DNA from 3 places in the Halomonas sp. PA16-9 genome. Region 2 is predicted to be linked to each of the others. Evidence: predicted binding sites of a transcription regulator. Region 2 holds the regulator's gene; each other region holds the start of a gene.

The links. The regulator PhoB, encoded in region 2, activates phosphate uptake and scavenging genes when phosphate is short. The targets are predictions, from matches to a motif close to TGTCATANNNNTGTCANA.
Region 1: the regulator PhoB is predicted to act here: its motif matches at 2,835-2,852, upstream of FDY98_RS15025 (esterase-like activity of phytase family protein).
Region 3: the regulator PhoB is predicted to act here: its motif matches at 3,028-3,045, upstream of FDY98_RS20525 (UTRA domain-containing protein).

The regions. Positions count from the first base shown of each region.
Region 1 is NZ_CP040451.1:3,221,087-3,228,006, forward strand. It holds gene FDY98_RS15000 (Mu transposase C-terminal domain-containing protein) at 1-230, opposite strand, end outside; gene FDY98_RS15005 (heteromeric transposase endonuclease subunit TnsA) at 223-903, opposite strand; partial or broken gene FDY98_RS15010 (ATP-binding protein) at 1,045-1,707, shown strand; gene FDY98_RS15015 (HigA family addiction module antitoxin) at 1,750-1,953, shown strand; gene FDY98_RS15020 (NADPH-dependent FMN reductase) at 2,121-2,699, opposite strand; gene FDY98_RS15025 (esterase-like activity of phytase family protein) at 2,919-4,229, shown strand; gene FDY98_RS15030 (DsbA family oxidoreductase) at 4,307-4,942, opposite strand; gene wrbA (NAD(P)H:quinone oxidoreductase) at 4,958-5,569, opposite strand; gene FDY98_RS15040 (LysR family transcriptional regulator) at 5,710-6,612, shown strand; partial or broken gene FDY98_RS15045 (alpha/beta hydrolase) at 6,685-6,920, opposite strand, start outside.
Region 2 is NZ_CP040451.1:3,395,040-3,401,959, forward strand. It holds gene FDY98_RS15855 (hypothetical protein) at 1-153, opposite strand, end outside; gene FDY98_RS15860 (hypothetical protein) at 631-933, opposite strand; gene FDY98_RS15865 (hypothetical protein) at 1,584-1,898, opposite strand; gene phoR (phosphate regulon sensor histidine kinase PhoR) at 2,203-3,495, opposite strand; gene phoB (phosphate regulon transcriptional regulator PhoB) at 3,498-4,187, opposite strand; gene ubiA (4-hydroxybenzoate octaprenyltransferase) at 4,313-5,203, opposite strand; gene FDY98_RS15885 (chorismate--pyruvate lyase family protein) at 5,239-5,814, opposite strand; partial or broken gene FDY98_RS15890 (NAD(P)/FAD-dependent oxidoreductase) at 6,014-6,920, shown strand, end outside.
Region 3 is NZ_CP040452.1:907,464-914,383, forward strand. It holds gene FDY98_RS20510 (ABC transporter permease) at 66-899, opposite strand; gene FDY98_RS20515 (alkaline phosphatase family protein) at 896-1,720, opposite strand; partial or broken gene FDY98_RS20520 (ABC transporter substrate-binding protein) at 1,775-2,829, opposite strand; gene FDY98_RS20525 (UTRA domain-containing protein) at 3,123-3,899, shown strand; gene FDY98_RS20530 (hypothetical protein) at 3,942-4,154, shown strand; gene FDY98_RS20535 (hypothetical protein) at 4,234-4,890, opposite strand; gene FDY98_RS20540 (SDR family NAD(P)-dependent oxidoreductase) at 5,050-5,790, opposite strand; gene FDY98_RS20545 (SDR family NAD(P)-dependent oxidoreductase) at 5,854-6,642, opposite strand; gene FDY98_RS20550 (MFS transporter) at 6,639-6,920, opposite strand, start outside.

The sequences.
Region 1 (6,920 bases), 170 kb from region 2:
TCAGGGGATACGGACCCGCTATTGAGAGGCGCTAGTTCTTTGATGCGAAGCGGGCAACTACGCCCGGACTCAACGGCAATGCCAATGACCGTCTCAAAATCGAGCACCTGGGAAATTCGGTAAACGGTGCCATCTTTCTGAACCTGCTCACCCACCATAATCTGCAAGTGTTGGCGTGTTTGGGCGACGCCGTTATTGGGTTCAGTTGCGCTGCCACGATGATTATTCATGATCGGGTACCCATACCTCCGATAGAGGACTGAAGGATTGGGCCATATCGCAATCTAACTGCCGAGTCGCCAGTAGATGCCATAAATGCGCAATCCCCTCTGCCCGGTAAATATCGCCCATAAAGTGCCGAGAAAGCAGGTAATCCAAGGTCGCCACCCCCATTTCCCTCACCGTGTTGAGGACTGCCTGGCTTTCGACAGAGGGAAACACCATCCGCTTGTAGCGCGCTAGGAAGGTAATGTTGTCCAAGGTCTTATCACGAATGCGGCTTTCATCATGAATGCGAAACGCCCAGCCCTCATTGTTGGCATGCCGTATCGCCGCCTTCCATTTAGGCGACCATTCACGCCAATGTGCTTGCCACTTTTCCCGTGGTTTGACCTCCACCAGGAGAGGTTTTGGGTAATCCCTGTAATGACGGTTACCGAGACGGTAATAAACCAAATAGTCAGGTGTGTAGGTGTAGCGCCTACCGGTCACGGGATGATGAAACGGGATCTCGCACGGCTGGGAAATCACACCAAGGACGCTCACATCAAAGTCAGCCTTGATGAGGAAATCACGTTCGAGCGTCGACTCGAACGCAATAGACTCCTCCCCGCGAAAGGCATAGTAGCCAGACACACTTCGTCGGGTAGGGCCGATTTTACGAACGGATGTAGGCAGTGGCATGGGTAGTCGCACCAAATGTTGAATAAAACAAGGCCTGTCGCATCAATTGCTATTAATTCTGTCGCACTCAATCCTGTACAGACTACCATAATAGCCCGATATTACGCCCTGAGGGTCGCATCAATTGCTGAAAATGACAGCGGCTCAAAACCCAAACCCGGTGAGATTTCGCTGGCCCACCACGGCGTGCTGTTCTTGGATGAGCTGCCGGAGTTTTCCCGCCATGTGCTAGAGGTACTTCGGCAACCGCTGGAAACCGGCGAGATTCATCTCGCACGCGCCAGTCATGAACGTCGCTACCCTGCTCAATTTCAATTGGTAGCTGCTATGAATCCCTGCCCCTGCGGCCACTTGGGCGACCCACGCCAACGCTGCCAGTGCACCGCCAGCCAAATCCAGCGCTATCAAGCGCGGCTCTCCGGGCCGCTGCTGGACCGTATCGATCTACAGGTAGAAGTGCCCGCACTGCCGCCAGAGCAGCTCACCGCACAAACCCAAGGCGAGTCGTCAGAAGCCGTGCGTGAGCGGGTGATGGCCGCCCGAGAACGCCAAATGGCCCGTGGCGCATTAAATAGCCAGCTAAGCGGCAAAGCCCTGGAGGCCGCCTGCGCACTTAACGATGAAGAGCGCGCTTGGCTGGCGGGCGTACTCGAAAAGCTCAAGCTCTCCGCCCGTGCCTATCACCGCGTACTACGTGTAGCCCTGACCCTTGCCGACCTTCAGGGCGAACCCAAACCCACCCAGCCGCATCTAATTGAGGCGATTGGATACCGACAGCTGGATCGGATGCTAAAAGGGACTTAGCATTGAAATAGTCGATTACCACTCATAAAGGGAGGTGACAAAATGGCAAAACTTCCTAATATCCATCCCGGTGAAATTTTGTACGAAGATTTCATGCAGCCAATGGCGCTGAGTAAAAATGCGCTGGCTAAGCAGATGGGCGTCCCAGCGACCCGCATTGGTGAAATCACCTTGGGCCGCCGAGCGATTACGGCAGATACTGACTTACGTCTAGCCAAGGTCTTCGGCACGAGCGAAGGTTACTAGCTTCGTTTGCAGAACGCCTACGACCTGGAAGAAGCCCGCCGTCACCAAGTGGCATGACCAGCTCTCTCATTTAACGACTCAAACACCCGTACTTACATTGAGGCCATTGGATACCGCCAGCTGGATCGGATGCTAAAGGGGGGCGTAAGCCCCCGAAAGCCGGACGGTTAGTGGGTGGCGGCCAGTGAGTCCACTAGGCGCTGACACAGCGCATCCAGCTTCTGCCCCGTGGTTTCATCATGTAACGCGCCGCTATCGTTGAAGGCGCTGCCAGCTTTCGCCAGCGACAATGGCTGTGGCAGCACGACCAACCCCAGATTGGCTAACAGTTGCTGACCAAGCGGTAGCGCACGGATGCCACCTAGCCCACCAGGGGAAGCCGCCACCAGCGCTGCCCACTTACCGGCAAATAACTTGAGCCCCGGCGTATCCTGATAAGGTCGTGACAGCCAGTCCAGTGTGTTTTTCAGCAGCGGCGTGATAAAGCCGTTGTACTCTGGCGAAGCGATCATCACTGCCTGGTGATCCGCCAGAATCTCACGCAGCTTGAGCACATTCTCCGGCACGCCCCGGGCTTCAATATCTTCATCAAACAGTGGGCAGGGATAATCTTTTAAATCGATAAAGGTTGCTTCCCCGCCAAGCGCCTCAATACGCTTGGCGGCCAGCTTGGCTAGCTGCTTGTTCAGTGACGCTTCTCGGGCACTGCCTGCAAAGACCAGTACCTTTTTGACCGATGATCCCATTGCCATTTCCTCTTTGAATAATGTATTTGAAAGCCACACCATTTATTAATATTTACGCCTGTTGAGCAAGACGTATTTTACGACTCAGGGCCAGACTCGACGTGAAACCCTGCTGCCATTAAAACGTCTGCACTTTGTCATTCAACTATCACTATTACGGATGAAAATTAGCAAAAGCTGCACCTGCCCTAATTTTTCCTCCGAAATGGTGAAATAGTGATGACAAAGCCGTTACTAGCGACTGCTCTACTCGCCTTTGCGTTTACCAGTGCGGCACACGCCCAGCAGAGTTTTCCCGCCACATTGTCCGGCCATGCCCAGCTACCCGGCAGCACCTTTGTGGCAGCTCCTTCCGGTGCCGCTGAGCACTATAACGTCTCAGGCCGTTTTACTGGCCAAGAGGGCCGCGTTGAGCAGTTGTATACGAACATGCAAGCCACCGGCTTAGCGCTACCCTTCCCCAGCCAGCCCCTGCAGGGTTTTTCAGGTATTCGCTCACTTGGCAATGACCGTTTCCTGGTGTTGACCGATAACGGCTTTGGCTCCAAGGCGAACTCCTCCGACGTCATTCTGATGTTTAACATCATAAAGACCGACTGGGACACTGGGCGTGTCATCATCGAGGAAACCGTTCAACTCTCGGATCCAAACCGCAAGGTGCCCTTCCCGATTATGAATGAAGCCACTCCTGGTCGTTTTTTAACCGGGGCTGATTTCGATATTGAATCGATACAGCCGGTGGGCGATAGCTACTGGATTGGCGATGAGTTTGGCCCGTGGATTATCCAGGTGGATAATCAGGGCGAAGTTCTGCAAGTGCTGGCCACCAATCCTGGTGGGACGCTGATGCGCTCCCCCGACAATGCCTTTGCCCTCACCCCGAACCCTGGCGCGCCTCTCGCTGATGATGTGAGGGTGTTTCGCTCCGGTGGTTATGAGGGCATGGCGCTCTCCGAAGACCAAACAACCCTCTACCCCTTACTGGAAAAGCCCATCTGGGATAGCAACGCCAACGCCCCGGAAACGATTGATGGCACCCCCGTATTAAGAATGTTCGAGCTCAACACTAAAACCGGCGAATGGGGCGACACAACCCGCTACTACCCCTTGGAATCAGCGGATCACGCCATCGGCGATTTCAACCTCATTGGCGGAACTCGCGGCTTGATCATCGAGCGTGATAGCCGCCAGGGCGACCCGCGAGAAGAGTGGGCAGACAACCCTGCCGAGTTCAAACGCATCTATCTCGTCGATCTCGAACGTACGGACGAGCAGGGTGTGCTTGAGAAAATCGCCTATATCGACTTGATGGACATCCAGGATCCAGAGGGCCTTGCACCGCGCGGCACGATCAACGGCACCTTTAACTTTCCCTTTGTGACCATTGAGAACGTGGATCGTGTCGATGAGAGCACCATCGTGGTCGCCAATGACAACAACTACCCTTTCTCGATTGGCCGCCAGCAAGGCCGCGCCGATGATAATGAGCTAATACTGCTCGATGTAGAGGACTTCCTGAACGCCCAGTAATGTGAGCAAGCGTGGGGCTGGGGCGCTCAATTATGACCCTAGCCTCACGTTAAAACGTCAGCAATCTCTCGACAAATTCAGCCAATATGCTGGCGGACTTCCTGTAACTGGAGACGCAGGCTTTCTATCGGTTGCGCACCATTAATCAGCCATCTGTCTTCAACAATCAATGTCGGCACCGACTGAACTCCCAACTTGGACGCGAGGTGGTGATCCTTTTCCACCGCCTGCTGAGTTGTTTCCGAGAGCACGTCTAGATCATAACGAACCATGTCGAGCCCGATTTCTTCAGCCAGTGATCGCAGCACCTGGCTATCACCGATATTGCGGCTCTCCGTCAGGTGCGCGTACTGAACACGATCAAACATACGCCAGTGCCCTTGTTGACCTGCCTGCATTTCAGCCGCCTTACACGCCAGCGCGCCAGGCATCCCGTGAGGATACTCGAAGGTTTGGGCACGCATACCATCAATGTTGATACGCGGGGTATCCTCTGCGGCAACGCATTTTTCCCAATGACCGAGAATTGTTTCTTTGGCATCACCCATAGAGCCGAAGGCTTCTAGCATGGCTTCTCTACTTGCTTGAAGCGTAAAGCACTGGTGATGCACATCCAGGTTCAACTGCTTGGCAAGCGAGTGCAGCCGGGGAGAGAGAAGGTAACACCAACCGCAAACAACATCGTGCACAAACACCACCTTTAATGGATGCATGTCTCACCTCCCCCTCTAATCGTTGTGTGAACTGAGCGAACGCGCAATGGATGCCACGTGCTGACCCTGAAATTCAGCAATGCGCAGCTCTACCGCCGACGGCTGCCGCGAGCCATCTGTCGCCGCCAAGGTTGATGCGCCATAGGGTGTGCCTCCGCTGATCTCGTCCATCGTCGTAAGGTCGGGACAAGAATAAGGTACCCCCACGATGACCATGCCGTGGTGTAACAAGGTGGTATGGAAGGACAATAGGGTGCTCTCTTGACCTCCATGCTGACTCGCGGTGGAAGTGAATGCTGCACCAACTTTGCCGATAAGCGCCCCCTTAGCCCAGAGTCCACCGGTTTGATCTAAGAAATTGCGCATCTGGGAGGCCATATTGCCAAAGCGAGTGGGCGTGCCGAAAATAATGGCATCGTAATCAGCCAGTTCACTCGGCTCGGCGATAGGCGCAGACTGATCCAATTTAGCCCCCGCCTTGAGGGCGACCTCTTCTGGCATCAGTTCTGGCACGCGCTTGATGGTCACTTCAGTGCCAGGGATGCTGGCCGCGCCTTTCGCTACAGCGTCAGCCATCGTCTCGATATGGCCATAGGTTGAATAATAAAGGACTAGTACCCGGGTCATCGTGATTCTCCATGCGTTGCTATTCGAATACGTTCTGAGTAGGCGATCTCGTCGACGCCATGAATCCCAGGATAAGCTTTGTTTAAATAGAGATAATCAGTAGTATTCGAAAATGATATTTTCCTTACTGGAAACAATGCATGGATAAGCTGACGGCAATGCGCACCTTTCGGCGAGTCGTAGAGCTGCAGAGCTTTTCTGCGGCCGCGAACGACCAGCGGCTCTCCAACGGCGCTGTGAGTAAACAGGTAGCGGAACTGGAGGCCAGCCTTGGGGTAACGCTGTTGACGCGTACCACCCGGCGGCTGAGCCTTACCGATGCGGGGCGGGCGTACTACGAACGCTGCGCCTGCATCCTCGACGACATTGAAGAAACCGAGCTAGCGTTGGGAGTTCACCAAGCAATCCCGCGGGGATCTCTTAAGATCAACTGCCCCATGTCGCTGGGGCTTTTGCATATCGCGCCTTTGATCCCCGTATTTGCCGAGCGCTACCCGGAAATCAACATCGAACTGGTTATGAATGACCGCCGCGTAGCGTTGGTGGAGGAAGGATTCGACGTCGCCTTACGTGCCGGTGACCCACTGGAAGATTCATCACTGATCGCACGCCGACTACAAAGCATTCATCGCGTATTGTGCGCCTCGCCAGGCTATCTTGAGCGATTCGGCGAACCGACAACACCTCAAGCACTTTCTGAGCATAAATGCCTGCTCTACAGCCTGGGCGCCGCACCGGAAGTGTGGCGCCTTGGCTATGCAGGGCAGACTATCGAACAGCGAGTGAAAGCAACCCTGACCGCCAATAGCAGCATCGCCCTGCGAGAAGCGCTGCTTGCGGGCATGGGCATTTCTCTAACCCCGACCTTCGTAGTCAGTGCGGATCTCAAGGCTGGGCGCTTGATTGAAATAATGCCGACATACCGCCCCCCTGAGCAAGGCCTCTATATTCTCTATCCAGCCAGCCGCTACCTCTCGCCAAAGGTACGCTGCTTTGTAGACTTCATGGTAAATCAGCTCGGCGGCACACCGCCCTGGGGGTAAAGCAGGGCTCATTGAGAGGGTAGAACAGGGCCCTAGATCCAGGGATGCCTCTAGGGTCTGGAATTGCCGACGTTATTTACTAACACTATCGACAAACCCATCTACAAAATTATCCAGCGCTTCAAACAGCACTTCACGAATGGGATCTGCCTCATTTACCAAGTGGTGGCGAGCTTCCGGGTGGCGGTGAATTTCGGCATTGGGAAACTTCTTCGCCAAAATCGCTAAATTCCACTCCCAATCAACGGTCAAATCCTGCTCGCCCTGAAGTATCAGGGTAGGCAGCGGGTTGGGCTCCTGGGCCAGTA
Region 2 (6,920 bases):
AATGACATCCTGACCAGCGGTGCGGTCTTGGTTCAGTTCAATAGATGAGTGCGCCATCGCCATGGGGCTCGCGACCAAACCAAAAGCAATACCTACTATGGCGACTTTTTGGCTCATTTCTTTTAACAGCAAGATGTTCTCCTCATTATCCATGGATTCCGTTCATCGATGATTAGAACGGCTATTACGCTTTGCGTTGCATATTAGGCGTCAAAAAAGTTAGCTCACCCTTTACGGTCAAAATGATTGTGAGACCGGATGCCTGAGACATAACCCACCGGCAGGCTGATGATGGGCAGTGTATAAATAGCGACGCAATGAAATTAGGCTCCGCTAGAAAGCCGTACCTTAAACTAAAACAAGAATAGTGTGGGAGAGGTGTTGGATGCCACAAAAAATCAGACCCCGCATCAGCAGGGTCTAAGGACACAAGACTTTGACAATGACTAGCGCTAGCTTCCTTTCCTTTTGCGGGGCTGCTCCAACCTTGGAATTTAACCCTGACCAACGCTCTGATTGTCGTTTGATTCATTCCTTGAATCGATATGCATCCGTATCGGTGTGACACGCTTTCGCGTGTTTAGCTCACGTGTTAATCGTAATATATTTCTTCAGAATTGCAAATTTTTGTTACCAAACGTTTCCATCACCTACGTCTTGGGTCAAATCTTTTGCTGTGTACTCCGCTTGAGCGCTAGTGTGATGCGACTCTGCCTTGATGACTCGAGGGCGGTCGCCTTCGTCATACATCAAATCAGAGGGGCTAAATTTAGCCTGACCCGAGGTATGATGTGATTGAGCTTGAATAGGCTCATCGTCAACGGTCAAATCTTGATTTGCTTCGATGGACATATGGGCAAAGGCAAGCGGGCTTGCCAGCAAACCAAAAGAGAGACCTACGACGGCTGCTTTTTTAACAAAATCGTTAAACATACTATTTACTCCTGGTGACCGTTTGATACCGCTGAAGTGAAGTGAGAAGGGCTCTCTGGCCAGATCTCACTGCGGCTAGCTTCACTACCTCTAGAGAGCATATGTAATGCCAACTCTCTTATAAAAATAAAATACTTATATAAATCAATAATTTAAAATAAATACATTGCGCACAATTATACGCCGCTAAAAACAAAAGCACGCTAATTACATGTGCACTAATGACACATGCGCAAAACTGTCTGTGCCTTTATGACACACTCAGCAAAATAAAAGGCTCGATGCCAACAAAGCGCTACGGCATCAATTCATAAAAAACAAAACATGGCATTGGATAGAGAGGCGCAAAGAAAGATCGGCGGAAAAGATAGGGGAGAAAGTAGCGGGGGAATAAGCGAGATAAAAAGTAGGCAGCAAAAATTAGGCCCCGCATTGCGGGGCCCGATATCAGAATTGGCTATAGGTAATAACTAACGCTAGCTTCCACTCCTTGTGCGGGGCTCCAACCTTGGAATTAACCCTGACTAGTGTTCTGATTGCCTACTGATTCATCCGTGAATCTTAAAAGCATTCTTGCTTTTGTAACATCCTGTTAATCGCTTATTCATTCTCTGAAAAGCTTTTAATGATATCTAAAAGGTCATAGATAATTAGCTACCGCCATTTTCTTCTACAAGCTCATCCTTGTCATACTCAGCATCGTCTGAGTGACTGCTTGATTGCGGATCCATGTCGCTGGCACCATCACCTTCGTCATGGGTTAAATCGTCAGTCATGTCTGTTGTATCACTGCCAGTTGAACTACCGGTACCTTGGGAATCCATCGGTTGCTCGTCAGCGGTAATACCTTGGTTTTCGTCAATCGCCGAATTTTCATCAGTTTGTGCAAAAGCTAATGGGCTTGCCATCAGACCAAAAGATACACCTAAAATGCCAGCTTTCTTGAGAAAATCCTTGGACGTCATATCCTACCTCCGATCGCTGTTTAGTACCGCTTAATGAAGAAAGAAAGGCTTACTGAGAAGCCAGCAATTCCTGCGGTCATCTTCCTTCAATCTGTACTCTGCAGAAGGCATGCCAAAAAACTGAAGAATATAAATAAAAACAACAAAATCAAACTCTTACTTAAAAATAAGTTATGCCAAAAAGGCATCAACTGAGTCACCACAACGCTTTGAGCTGTGTAAAAATGGCACATGGGTAAAGCTTTACCAACCTTGCATGCCAATATTGCACATTGTTACAAATATTATGCGATGGAATGACTTGCTAAATTAAACAAGACGCGAGGGGGGGAAGGGCGCAGCGAAACAACGCACCCTTGCCGGGAAGGGACTCAATTTGTAGTTGCGCATCGTGGCGCAACAGCACGTGCTTAACGATCGCCAAGCCTAAACCTGTGCCGCCAGTCGCAGTGCTGCGCCCCTTATCAACCCGGTAAAAGCGTTCTGTTAGTCGGGGAATATGAACGGGATCAATCCCTTCACCGTTATCTTCCACATCGATATAGCCGCCACCAGTAGCGCTAGCTTTCCAGCGCAGGGTGATTTGGCTGCCAGCAGGCGTGTAGCGAACCGCATTAAAGGCAAGGTTAGAGACGGCGCTGCGAATCTCCTGTTCACTGCCTAACAGTCGGGCATCGCTCTCAAGGGCGACGGTAATGGTATGACGTTGATGCGATAGGGCCAGCGCATCATCACAAACGCTTTGCAGTAAAGGCTCGAGTGGCAGTGGATGATGATCTTGGCCGCCCTGGTCAATTTCCAAACGCGAGAGCAGCAATAAATCGTTGACCAGATTCTGCATCCGCTGGGTCTGTTCCTGCATTTGCTGAATACTACGTCCCAAGCGCGGCGGAAGCTGGTCGGAGATATCACTGTAGGTTTCCAAATAGCCGGAGAGAACGGTCAGCGGCGTACGTAACTCATGGGAAACGTTGGCGACAAAGTCGCGCCGCATCTGCTCAAGACGATGCAAGCGGGTGATATCGCGAGCCATCACTAAGCGTTCGTCGTCACCGTAGAGGGTAATTTGATACTGCAGGATTCGCCGTTCATCAATCGGTGAGGTGAGCGTTAACGGCTCACTGTAGTTACGCGCATTAAAATAGCTGATAAAGCCCGGGTCGCGCAGTAGGTTGGTAATGTGTTGACCACGATCATGGGCGGTTTGTAGCCCCAGCATGGCGGTGGCGGCGCTGTTCCACCACTCCAAATCACCGTGGCGATCAAGCATGACCACGCTATCACGCATTGCTTCAGACGACTCTTGAATACGTGCCAAAGTAGCCCGCAGACGGCTTTGGGTGATGCGCTGACTTTTTTGATAGCGGTATAAACGATCGAATAGCTCGCCCCACATCCCGCGAGCGGCAGGCGGTTCATCGTTAGGGTGGAGGGTGAGCCACAAATAGAGTTCGCGTAACTGTCGTAAGTGGTAAAACAGGCATCCCGCAAGCCCTGCTGCGAGCCCCAGCCCAGCCGAGCCCAACAGCCAGCCCAAGCAAGTGCCCAGCGTGGCCAGCCACGCTATTCGCCACAGCTCACGACTCCATAAACGCACATTTACACCCGTGCAGAGAAACGGTAACCGGTACCCCGAACCGTTTGGATCAGGTTTTGATGCACGTCACCCAGCGCTTTACGCAAGCGGCGGATATGCACATCGACCGTGCGCTCTTCAACGTAAACATTGCCGCCCCACACTTGGTCAAGCAGCTGGCTACGTGTGTAAGCGCGCTCTTGGTGAGTCATAAAAAACTGCAGCAAACGGTACTCGGTGGGGCCCATTTCCAGCGCTTTGCCGTGGGCACTTACCCGGTGGCTCACCGGATCAAGCAGCAGGCCGTTAATCTCAATCGGGTCTTCAACGCCACGTGGCGTCGCACGGCGCAGCACCGCTTTTAGCCGTGCCACCAATTCCCGGGGTGAAAAAGGCTTGGTGATATAATCATCGGCACCGGCTTCAAGCCCTTGAATTTTATTATCCTCTTCGCCTTTCGCGGTGAGCATAATAATCGGGATTTCAGCGGTGGTTTCTTCACGTTTTAGGCGTCTCGCCAGCTCAATACCGCTAGTGCCGGGCATCATCCAGTCCAGCAGCAGTAAATCGGGTTGGTGGTCGACCACCATGGCATGGGCATCCTGGGCGTTATCCGCTTCGAGCACGCGATAGTCAGCCATTTCCAGCGCTACCGCGATCATCTCGCGAATTGACGCCTCATCATCGACAATCAGAACGGTCTTGGCGGTCATACCAGAGCCTCACGGTGTTCAAAGAAACTAGTTCAAAGAAAAACAGTTCAAAGATAAACAGATCAATGACATGTCAGTGACGATAACACCATGACTTGATGACAATTACATGACAATCGCCTCGATCAGCCAGCCGCAGGCCACCAACTTAGCGCGATACCGGCAAAAATCAGCAGTCCCGACCAGTGATTATTGAGAAACGCCTGGAAGCAGGCATCCCGCTCCTGGTCGCGAATTAAGCGCTGCTGATGCAGAAAAGTCGCTGCCATTGCCGCTAGCCCTAACCAGAAGAAACCACCTAAACCAACCCGCCAGCCTACCCAAGCCAGCAACCCCAGGGTGGCTAGCTGGAGTAAGCCGATAATCAAACGATCCGCATTTCCAAACAGCACGGCCGTCGATTTAATGCCAATTTTTAAATCGTCGTCGCGATCGACCATGGCGTACTGGGTATCGTAGGCCACTGTCCAGCACACATTAGCGCAGAATAGCAGCCATGCTTCCAGCGGCACGTGGCCGAGCACGGCGCCAAAAGCCATCGGAATTGCCCAGGAAAAAGCCGCGCCCAGCACCACCTGAGGAAAGTGGGTATAGCGCTTCATAAACGGATAAATAATCGCCAGCAGCACCCCGCCCAGCGAGAGCAGCACCGTAAACCAGTTGGTCAGTAATACCAGAATAAACGCAGCGGCCACAAGGGCGATAAACAGCAGTTGAGCTTCGGTTTCGCTGATACGGCCCGTCGCTAGCGGACGTTGTTTTGTGCGTTTCACATGCCCATCGAAGTGGCGATCCGCATAGTCATTGACCACGCAGCCCGCAGCGCGCATCACATAAACGCCGGCCACAAAAATCAGCAGCACATTTCGCCCTGGTACACCTTCCGCAGCCACCCATAATGCCCACAGCGTCGGCCACATCAAAAGCCATGTGCCTATCGGCCGATTCAAGCGCATCAGCTGTAAAAAATCTGCCACGCGAGCCCATCCCTTCGGCCGCAACAGTGAACGATCCATGCTTACCTCACGAAGAATAAGATGCAGGCGCTAGCCTAGCGCGAAGGCAGGCCAAGATCATCCGCCATCGCCGTCAAAAAATACTCTTGCACTAATAATGACAGACTGCCGTGCTTACAGCCGTGATAAAAAACAGAGCGCCTTCCCCAGGCACAGCCTTCCTGTATGCCGTTGACGCTAGCAAACTGGGGGGGATGCGTCGTTACTTCCAATGGCCCACGCACTAAACCCGGCTGGCGAAATAGCCAACTACCTAGCGAGCGCTCGCCCAAGCACTCTAGCCGTTGGCCCTTTACCTGTGAGAGCGGGGCGACCGAGCGCGCCACCACCCATGGCGTTCCATCTAAGCACAGCGCCACTTCCCGCAGCCAGGCGTAACGCTTGGCACCAATGCCCAGCGCCTGAGCCTCATCCTGGCGCGGCCAACCAACCCCCTGGCGCAGCAGTCGTACTCGAAACGGCTTCTCGCCACCTGCGACCATTAAGCGGGCGGTTAACGAGTCGGTGGAGGCAACCCACTGCCACCAGGAAGCACTCATCGCCGGGCGCGCCGCATCAATCGGGCGCCAGCGGGAAAATAGAGGAGTTTGCCGAAAAGCAGCAGCCGTCACCGAGTTCTCCAGGGCAATTAACGGGTTGGCTAGTGTAACATGGGCACTGAAAGGCTTTTGTTTCAGCAACTTTTTTAACGACTCGGTTTAGCGCTTCTTTTTTCGCAATCTTATTTAGCAACTTTTTTGGTGTCTGCATGCCCGCCACCCAAACACAAAAACGTCTTCTCACGCTGCGCTGGTGATTATTGGCACTGGAATGGCAGGGGTTGGCCTTGCCCGGCGTTGCGCCGATTGGGCGACCAACGCTCAATCACGCTGGTGAGCGCTGACAGCGGCGATGATTACAGCAAGCCGTTGCTCTCCACCGGCTTCGCCAAGGGCCTCGCGCCCGAACAATTAGCCCAGCGCAGCGCTACTGACCTGGGCGAAGAGCTAAATGCCCAAATGGTTATCCACACCCAGGTAACCGCACTGGATGTGGATAACCAAACAATTCTGCTTGAAGACGGCATGGTGCTCGGCTACGACACACTGGTACTGGCCACTGGCGCTGCACCACGGGCGCCCTTCAGCATTGAGCCCAGCGTAGCCCCACGCTGCTTTACCATTAACGACCTGGATGACTACCGCCGCTTTCACACGGCGCTAGGCCATGGCCCTGCACGGATGGCGATTGTTGGCGCGGGGCTGGTCGGCTGTGAATTTGCCAACGACCTCCACGCTGGCGGCCATCGTGTCAGCCTCATTGCCCCAGAAGGAACCCTACTTCCTCGCTTGCTGCCACCGCCCTTAGGGAACGCCCTAGGCGATGCCTTTAGCGAAGCAGGTATCCATCTTCACCTTGCACGTTCGATTGATTCGATAGCGGCCGAAAGCGGCGAAGATATCGTATTACGTCTGGATAACGGCGACGCTGTCAGCGCTGATCTCGTGTTGATGGCAACCGGCCTTGCACCTCGCACAGCACTTGCCGAATCGGCTGGTTTAAACGTATCACCTGGCGGTATAGTCGTTGACCGCCAGTTGCGTACATCGCACCCCAATATCTACGCCCTAGGCGATGCAGCCTGCGTAGACGGTGTTAATGCCATGTACGTGCAGCCACTACAAGCCAGCGTTAAGGCGCTGGCGGCAACCCTTTCAGGCGCGCCCACGCCGGTTAG
Region 3 (6,920 bases), on a different replicon from region 2:
AGGGCGACGGCCAGGCAAGGCGAAGTGCTGGCAGTGGCGACTCCCCTGGTCGGGATAGGGTGAGATCAGCGTTCTGCGACATAATGGCTCCTGCGCACTATCCACTGCTGAATCAGGGTGACCATTGCCAGTAACCCGACCAGAACCAGCGCCAGGGCGCTGGCCAGATTGGGCTGCAGGAAGAGATCCCCCGAGACCAGATTGGCGATACGGATAGTCATGAGGTTGTAGCTGGTATTGACCAGCGCATAGACGGTGGCATAGGCGCCCATGGCGTTGGCGATCAGAATCGTCAGCGTCCCCGCCAGTGCCGACCGGAGGATCGGCAGACCGATATGGCGCCAGTAAGCGATGCGCCCGGCGCCCAGCAAACTGGCAGCGTCCCGCCACTCTGCCCGCAACCCCTCGAAGGCAGGAAACAGCAGCAGTATGCCCAGGGGAATCTGGAACCAGGTGTAGATCACGATCAGGCCGTTGCGCGAATAGAGCGAGAAGCTGTCGATCAGCCCTAGACGCTGAAGGGCTATGGTCAACACCCCGTTGGCGCCCATCAGGATGATGAACGCGAAGGCCAGCGGTACACCGGCAAAGTTGCTGGTCATATTGGTGAAGGCGATCATCCAGCGCCGCAGCGGGCCGCTGGTGCGGGTCAGGCTGTGGCACGCCAGGGTGGCGATGATCAGCCCCAGAAGGCTCGAAATCAGTGAGATCTCCAGACTGCGCCCAATGGCCTGCCGAAAGAAGGGCGAACCCGCGATTTCCCTGAAGTGGCCGAGCCCCCAGGCGCCCTCGACGTGGAAGGCACTGATGGCAATCCAGCCGAGCGGCGCCAGTTGGAAGGCCACGAATACCAGCGCAAAGGGTACCAGCCATAGCCAGGCGGGCAGTAGACGCTTCACGACGCCGCCCTCCCCTCGACCAGCAGCTCGGCGTGATAGGGTTTGTCATGCTCCAGGCCCAGCAAGGTGGCCAAGGTACCGCACAGCCTTGGCTGCTGCAGCGATGCCACCGGCGCATGAGCAAATGCCTCGCCAAATAGCCATAGTGGCACCCGGCGCTCCTCCTCCAGCAGGCCCGAGTGAGAACCGTCGGCGTTCATGCCATGGTCGGCGGTCACCATCACCTGGTAGCCCTCAGCCAGCCACTGCGGCAAATAGTCTGCCAGGGCGCTATCGGCGCGACGTGCGGCGTTGCGGTACTGGGGCGAATCCCCGCCATGGCGATGACCGGCATCATCGACATTCATGCTGTGCACCAGCAGAAAGTCAGGGGCGTTGAGCCGGCGCAGCGCTTCGGCGTCGCTGAACAGGTGATCGTCAGGGTAGTGATCCTGCCAGTAGAAGAGACCCACCTGGATCGCGCTCTCCGCATTCTGGTGGAAACGGTGGCGGGCAGGCACAAAGGGAGCCTCAAGATAGAGCTCGCTGACCCAGTGATAGGCCGCCGCAGCGGTACGCCGCCCTTGACGAACCGCCAGATCGAACAGGTTGGTGCCCGTTGATCGGCGTACCACTTGGTTATGTACCACCCCCGAGTCCACAGGCCGATCGCCGGTCAGCAAACACTCATAGAGGGGGCGGGACATGGCTGGCAGCTCGCAATTAAGCGCGTGGAAGCTGCCACGGCCCGCTTCACAGAGGGCATGCAGGTGACCCATTGCGTGCCGCCCCACGGCATGGTTAAGGCCATCAAGCACCACGAGAATGACGCGATGAGACATCACATGCTCCTTGCCGCCTCGGGGAGGCGGCCGTCAGTCGGGAAGAGGAGGCGGTTACTGCTGATGGATCAGCACCTGGGACTGCCACTGGCTCGGCAGTTGCCGAGCGCTCATTTCCCAGGCGTCGAAATCGTCTACCGCGCGGGCATTGGCGTACTGCTCATTGGGCAGCAGTTTGGCGGCGATCTCGTCGGGAGGGTCAGGTGCTCGGCGCGAATCGGGCGGGCATACCCCTCCGCCAGGTTGAACTGCCCTTCGTCGGAGAGGATGAACTCGCGAGCCAGCTTGGCCGCGTTTGGATGCGGGGCGTGCTTGTTGATGATGGTGGCGTAGCCAGAAGTCACCGAGGCATCGGCAGGAATGACCACATCGAAGGCATCACGGTTGATCTGATCACGGTAGTTCAGCGCGTTGAAGTCCCACATCAGCGCCACCTCGACTTCCCCCTTCTCGAGGTTGGCGATGCTGGGATCCGCCAGTGACAACCGCCCCTGGCGGGCCAGCTCGGCAAACAGCTCCAGTCCTGGCAGCAGGTCATTTTCATCACCTCCGTTGGCATAGGCGGCGGCGAGCACAGAGCTGTTAGCCTGCGCCGCTTGCCCTACGGCGCCCAGCGCTACGCTGTAGTCGCCCTCGACCAAGTCAGCAAAGGTGCGCGGCCGCTCCTCCTCCGGCACTAGCTGCTTGTTGATCATAAAGGCAATAGTGCCGGTATAGCCCAATACCCAGTGGCCGTCCTCATCCTTGGCCCAATCGGGAATCTCTTCCCAGGTCGTCGGCTTGTAGGGCTGAGTCACGCCTTCTGACACGGCGATGGGGCCAAAGCTGATGCCCACGTCACCGATGTCGACGGTGGCGTTTTCACCCTCGGCCTTGAACTTGGCAATTTCCTCGGCGGAGCTCATGTCGGTATCCATGTGCTCCAAACCATACTGTTCGTGCAAATCGGCCCAGGTGTCTTTCCAGTTGGCCCAGGAGTCCGGCATGCCGACGCTGTCGACGCGCCCCTCCTCCTGGGCAGCGGCGATCAGTTCGGACAGGTCGGTATCCGCTTGGGCTTGGCTGGCGAGAAGCGCCGTTCCGAGCGCAGCGGTTAGCGTCAGTTGCAGCAGCGACGAGCGTGTCGGATTCACAGTATGGCCTCATTCGGTTAGTCAGGGTGATGCCGCCATCTGGTCTAGTTCAGTAACGGCTGACAAAAGGCATACTAGGGAGTGGAAATGACAAAGGCATGTCGCTTGAATGACATTCACATGTCCTTACAATAGCGACAATTGCTGCTGAAATTGTCGGTTATAGCTCAAACATGTCATCCCCCTGACATGATACCTTCGCTAAAATAATCTGCAGACGACTGCGTGCGAGCTTACGCAGCCTGAACTAGACCAGAAGCGAGCTTCCTTTGACCACTACGCTGCCACACGCCACGCCATTTAGCGCGGATAACGCTTTACCCCGCCTGACGCCACCGACCAGCCGCCTTCAGCAGGCGCTACTGGGCATGCTGGCCGAGGAGGCCCCCTCTGCCACCGGGCGCCTACCCTCCGAACGACAGATGATGGAGCGCTTCTCAACCACACGCATCACACTGCGTGAGGCGTTGATGCAACTGGAAGCCGAAGGTCGCATCTATCGGGAGAGCCGCCGCGGCTGGTTCGTCTCTCCTCCTCGTCTTCGCTACGACTTACTCGCCTCTCTGCCGTTCAAGGAAATGGTAGCGTCCCAGCAGCGCTGCCCGGAAACCGAGGTACTCAAAGCCACCCAGTGCCCCGCCCAACCCAAGGTCGCGGCCCGCCTGGGCATCCTGGAAGGAGCACCGGTTTTCCACATCATCCGGGCACGCCGTATCGATGGGCGCCCCGTGCTATACGTCGAACACTACCTGCGCGCGGACTGCTTCCCCGGGATCCTCGAGCACGACCTCGTGACCTGCTCACTCACCGAGCTCTATCGCAGCCACTACGGCATACGCATCAGCCGTGTCAGCTTCGAACTCTGCTCCACGGTGCTGCATTGTCGTGCGGCTGAGGCACTGCGCGCGGCCTCGGGAGGGCCTGCTCAGCGAGTTACTCGCATCAACTACGACCAGAATGGCCGAGCCATCGATTACGACGATGAACTTTGGCGCCATGATGCGATTGAACTCACTGTGTCGGCGGCGCCGCAGGGTAGTGCATAGCGCCGCCCCAACGCGTTGTTATAGAGGAGCCTTAGCCGTTGCGTGCATCAAGCACATGAGCCAGAGCTGCTTTCTGAAAACGGCAATCACGCCATGTTAGAGGGCTACAACTGCAGCATCCGGAGGAGAAACGCAGCCACCCTGGTTTACCAAGTGGATGTCAGCGCCTGCATTAAATGGAAACGCTTACTCAGGCCAATGGCTGTGCAGGAAGTAACTGGCTTTTATAACACTTCAGATACAGACTCTATTTAGTAGATGGCAGGGATACATCATGACTTATATTAAATATTATTAGCATATATCTCTAGATATCTACAAAACCCAGGTCTATTCAGGACTTACAAACAACTTTGCGACTATCCCCCCATCTACTAAAAAGCCATAGAAAAGTGCTAACGAGAAGCGATAAAAACAATGAAAGCCAAAATGCAAAACTGGAAGGCAATAATTCGATACTTGCACTCAACATAGCACTAAACGCTACCAAACTGAGCATTCCAAGCTGCGTATTGGCTAACGTAACACGCGCTACTTTAACTCCATATCGCTGATGAAGCGTCAGCGCTATCGTTAACATTCCGATAGGGAAACTCAGCACAATACCCGAGATAGCAGGATCGACATTCACCAATAGAATTGTCGCTAAACAGACAACACCTCCCGCTAACACACCGCGAACGAGCAAATCTCCCCAACGTACGGGTGCCGAAACGGGCTTGGAAGAGAGCCCGATTGAATTAATATAAACCCGCGAAAACAGTAACATTATGCCGAAAAGCGCCAAGGCTAGGAAAACGCCTCCTGGCAGCTGATCCGCTATTGCTGCAGCCAGTAACCAAATAAGTGCAGAGCAAGCAACACTCGCAAAAGCCCCCAATCTCTTAGCCAGCAGCACGTAGCTAAGACAAAATAGCAACGTTGCCAACATAGCATGCAAAGAGCCCAGTGCCGCATCAGCGACGAAGGGGTCGGATTGCTCACGAATCATGAAGAAGTAGCCTGGGCCCAGGACTATTGGCGTACCTGCCAAAACACCTCCGATTTTGGGGCCCAGGCGAACGGCTGCAAGCGATACGCAGACCACCACCAACGTGGTGGAAAACCACTTTACAAGAATAAGGCTTAGCATAAGTCTATTTTCAGCCCGCTACATGACGTCGCCACTGTTAGGCCCGAGCGTTTGCCCAAGGTAAAGATCGCCATCGGGAGAGGCAGCGAGCATAAGCGCCGTGGGCGCCACTTCTTCTGCTGTTCCAAACCGACCGAGAGGAAGTTCGGCTTCTTTATTGGCCACCCACTCTTTACTAAGCCCTTCTAACATCGGGGTTAGAATAGGGCCTGGTGCGATGGCATTGGTAAGAATCCCATAAGGTGCTAACTCTCTAGCCATCGATTTAGTAAGCCCCAATAGCCCAGCCTTCGCTGAGCAATAGTGAGATAAACCCACTCCCCCTTTGAGCGCTAGCTGGGAGGAAATATTGATGATCCGGCCGCTTTTTCGCTTCACCATCTGCTCGGCAACATAGCGTCCCACCAAGAAAGCACCGCGCAGATTAATACTGATCATTCGATCGAACGTCTCAGCAGACATGTCTAAGAAAGGCGTTTCATCCAAAATGCCCGCACAATTGACCAGCACATCGATAACTTGGTGATGATTTATCACCTCATCAACCATCGACTTTACAGAAGCTTCATCAGCGACATCGGCACCATGATGCGTTGCACTTTCCCCGAGTAATAATGCTATTTCTTCACATGCCTCAAGATTGCGATCAGCCAAAGCAACGGTGGCGCCTTCCGCATGAAAACACTCCGCAATAGCCCGGCCGATACCGCTAGCACCACCCACGACAAGAGCAACTTGTCCCTGAAGTTTTTTAGACATAAGGATCACCCAGCTTATTAAATAAAAGAAGCGAGGATGTCTCCTCGCTTCATAGGCAAACGATTAGCTCGGCCAACGCACGGTCAAGCCGCCATCGACCACCAGTTGCTGGCCTGTTACGTAGGCTGCATCGTCACTGCTCAGAAAACGCGCAGTACGGGCTGCTTCATCGGCATACCCCACACGCCCTAAAGGAATTGATTTACCGGCTGCCGCTAAGCCGTCAGGCCCCAGCGAATTAACGGGATCCAACGACTGAGGCGTCTCGATCAGTCCTGGAATCAGGGTATTAACACGAATACCTCGGGGGGCTAGCTCAACTGCCAGAGACTTTACTAAGCCTACTAAGCCACTTTTGGCTGCCGCATAATGGGCATGGTTATCCCACCCATACACGCCCCCTGCGATAGAGGAAATAGCCACCATAGCGCCGCCTTCCTGCATTAACTTGGAAGCGCTACGGAAGACTCTCATTACCCCCGTCAAGTCTACGGATAGCATGTCGTCCCATGCTTGATCGGTAAGCTCACCTAAGGGTGCCTGGCGTAGAATGCCTGCCCCAGCAACAACGATGTGTAGGGCACCAAAGGTGTCGATAGCCTTCTGCGCAAAGTGATCGCATTGACTAGCATCTCTAACATCTAAGGCAACCGCCACACACTCTCCGCCAATGGCTTTTACCGCAGAGACCGTTTCCTCTACATCATGGGGGTCGTTCGGGTAGTAGCCTGCCACTACCTTAACGCCAGCCTTGGCATAGCGGACGGCAAGGGCTTGCCCAATGCCGCTAGCGGCACCTGAGATGATAGCCACCTTGCCTGCCAAACCATCGTCGCGCGCTAATACGCTCATGCCACAGCCTCCTCCATTGGGTCATTTTCGAGGTGATCCACATGGCGCGTACCGAACATCAACAAGCCACTGAGAACTAATGGCAAAGAGCCCGCCAAAATCGCTGCCCAAATCATACTGACGCCAATCGTCAGCAGTATGGAAACCAAGCCGGAACCAATAATCGCGCCTACCGGGGCCATTACGTGAGCCACGTTAGTCCCCGTACCACGAACGTGCGCAGGGAAAGATTCGCCCATATAGAACAGAATTGCCGCAAAAGGGCCAAGCAGGAAAAA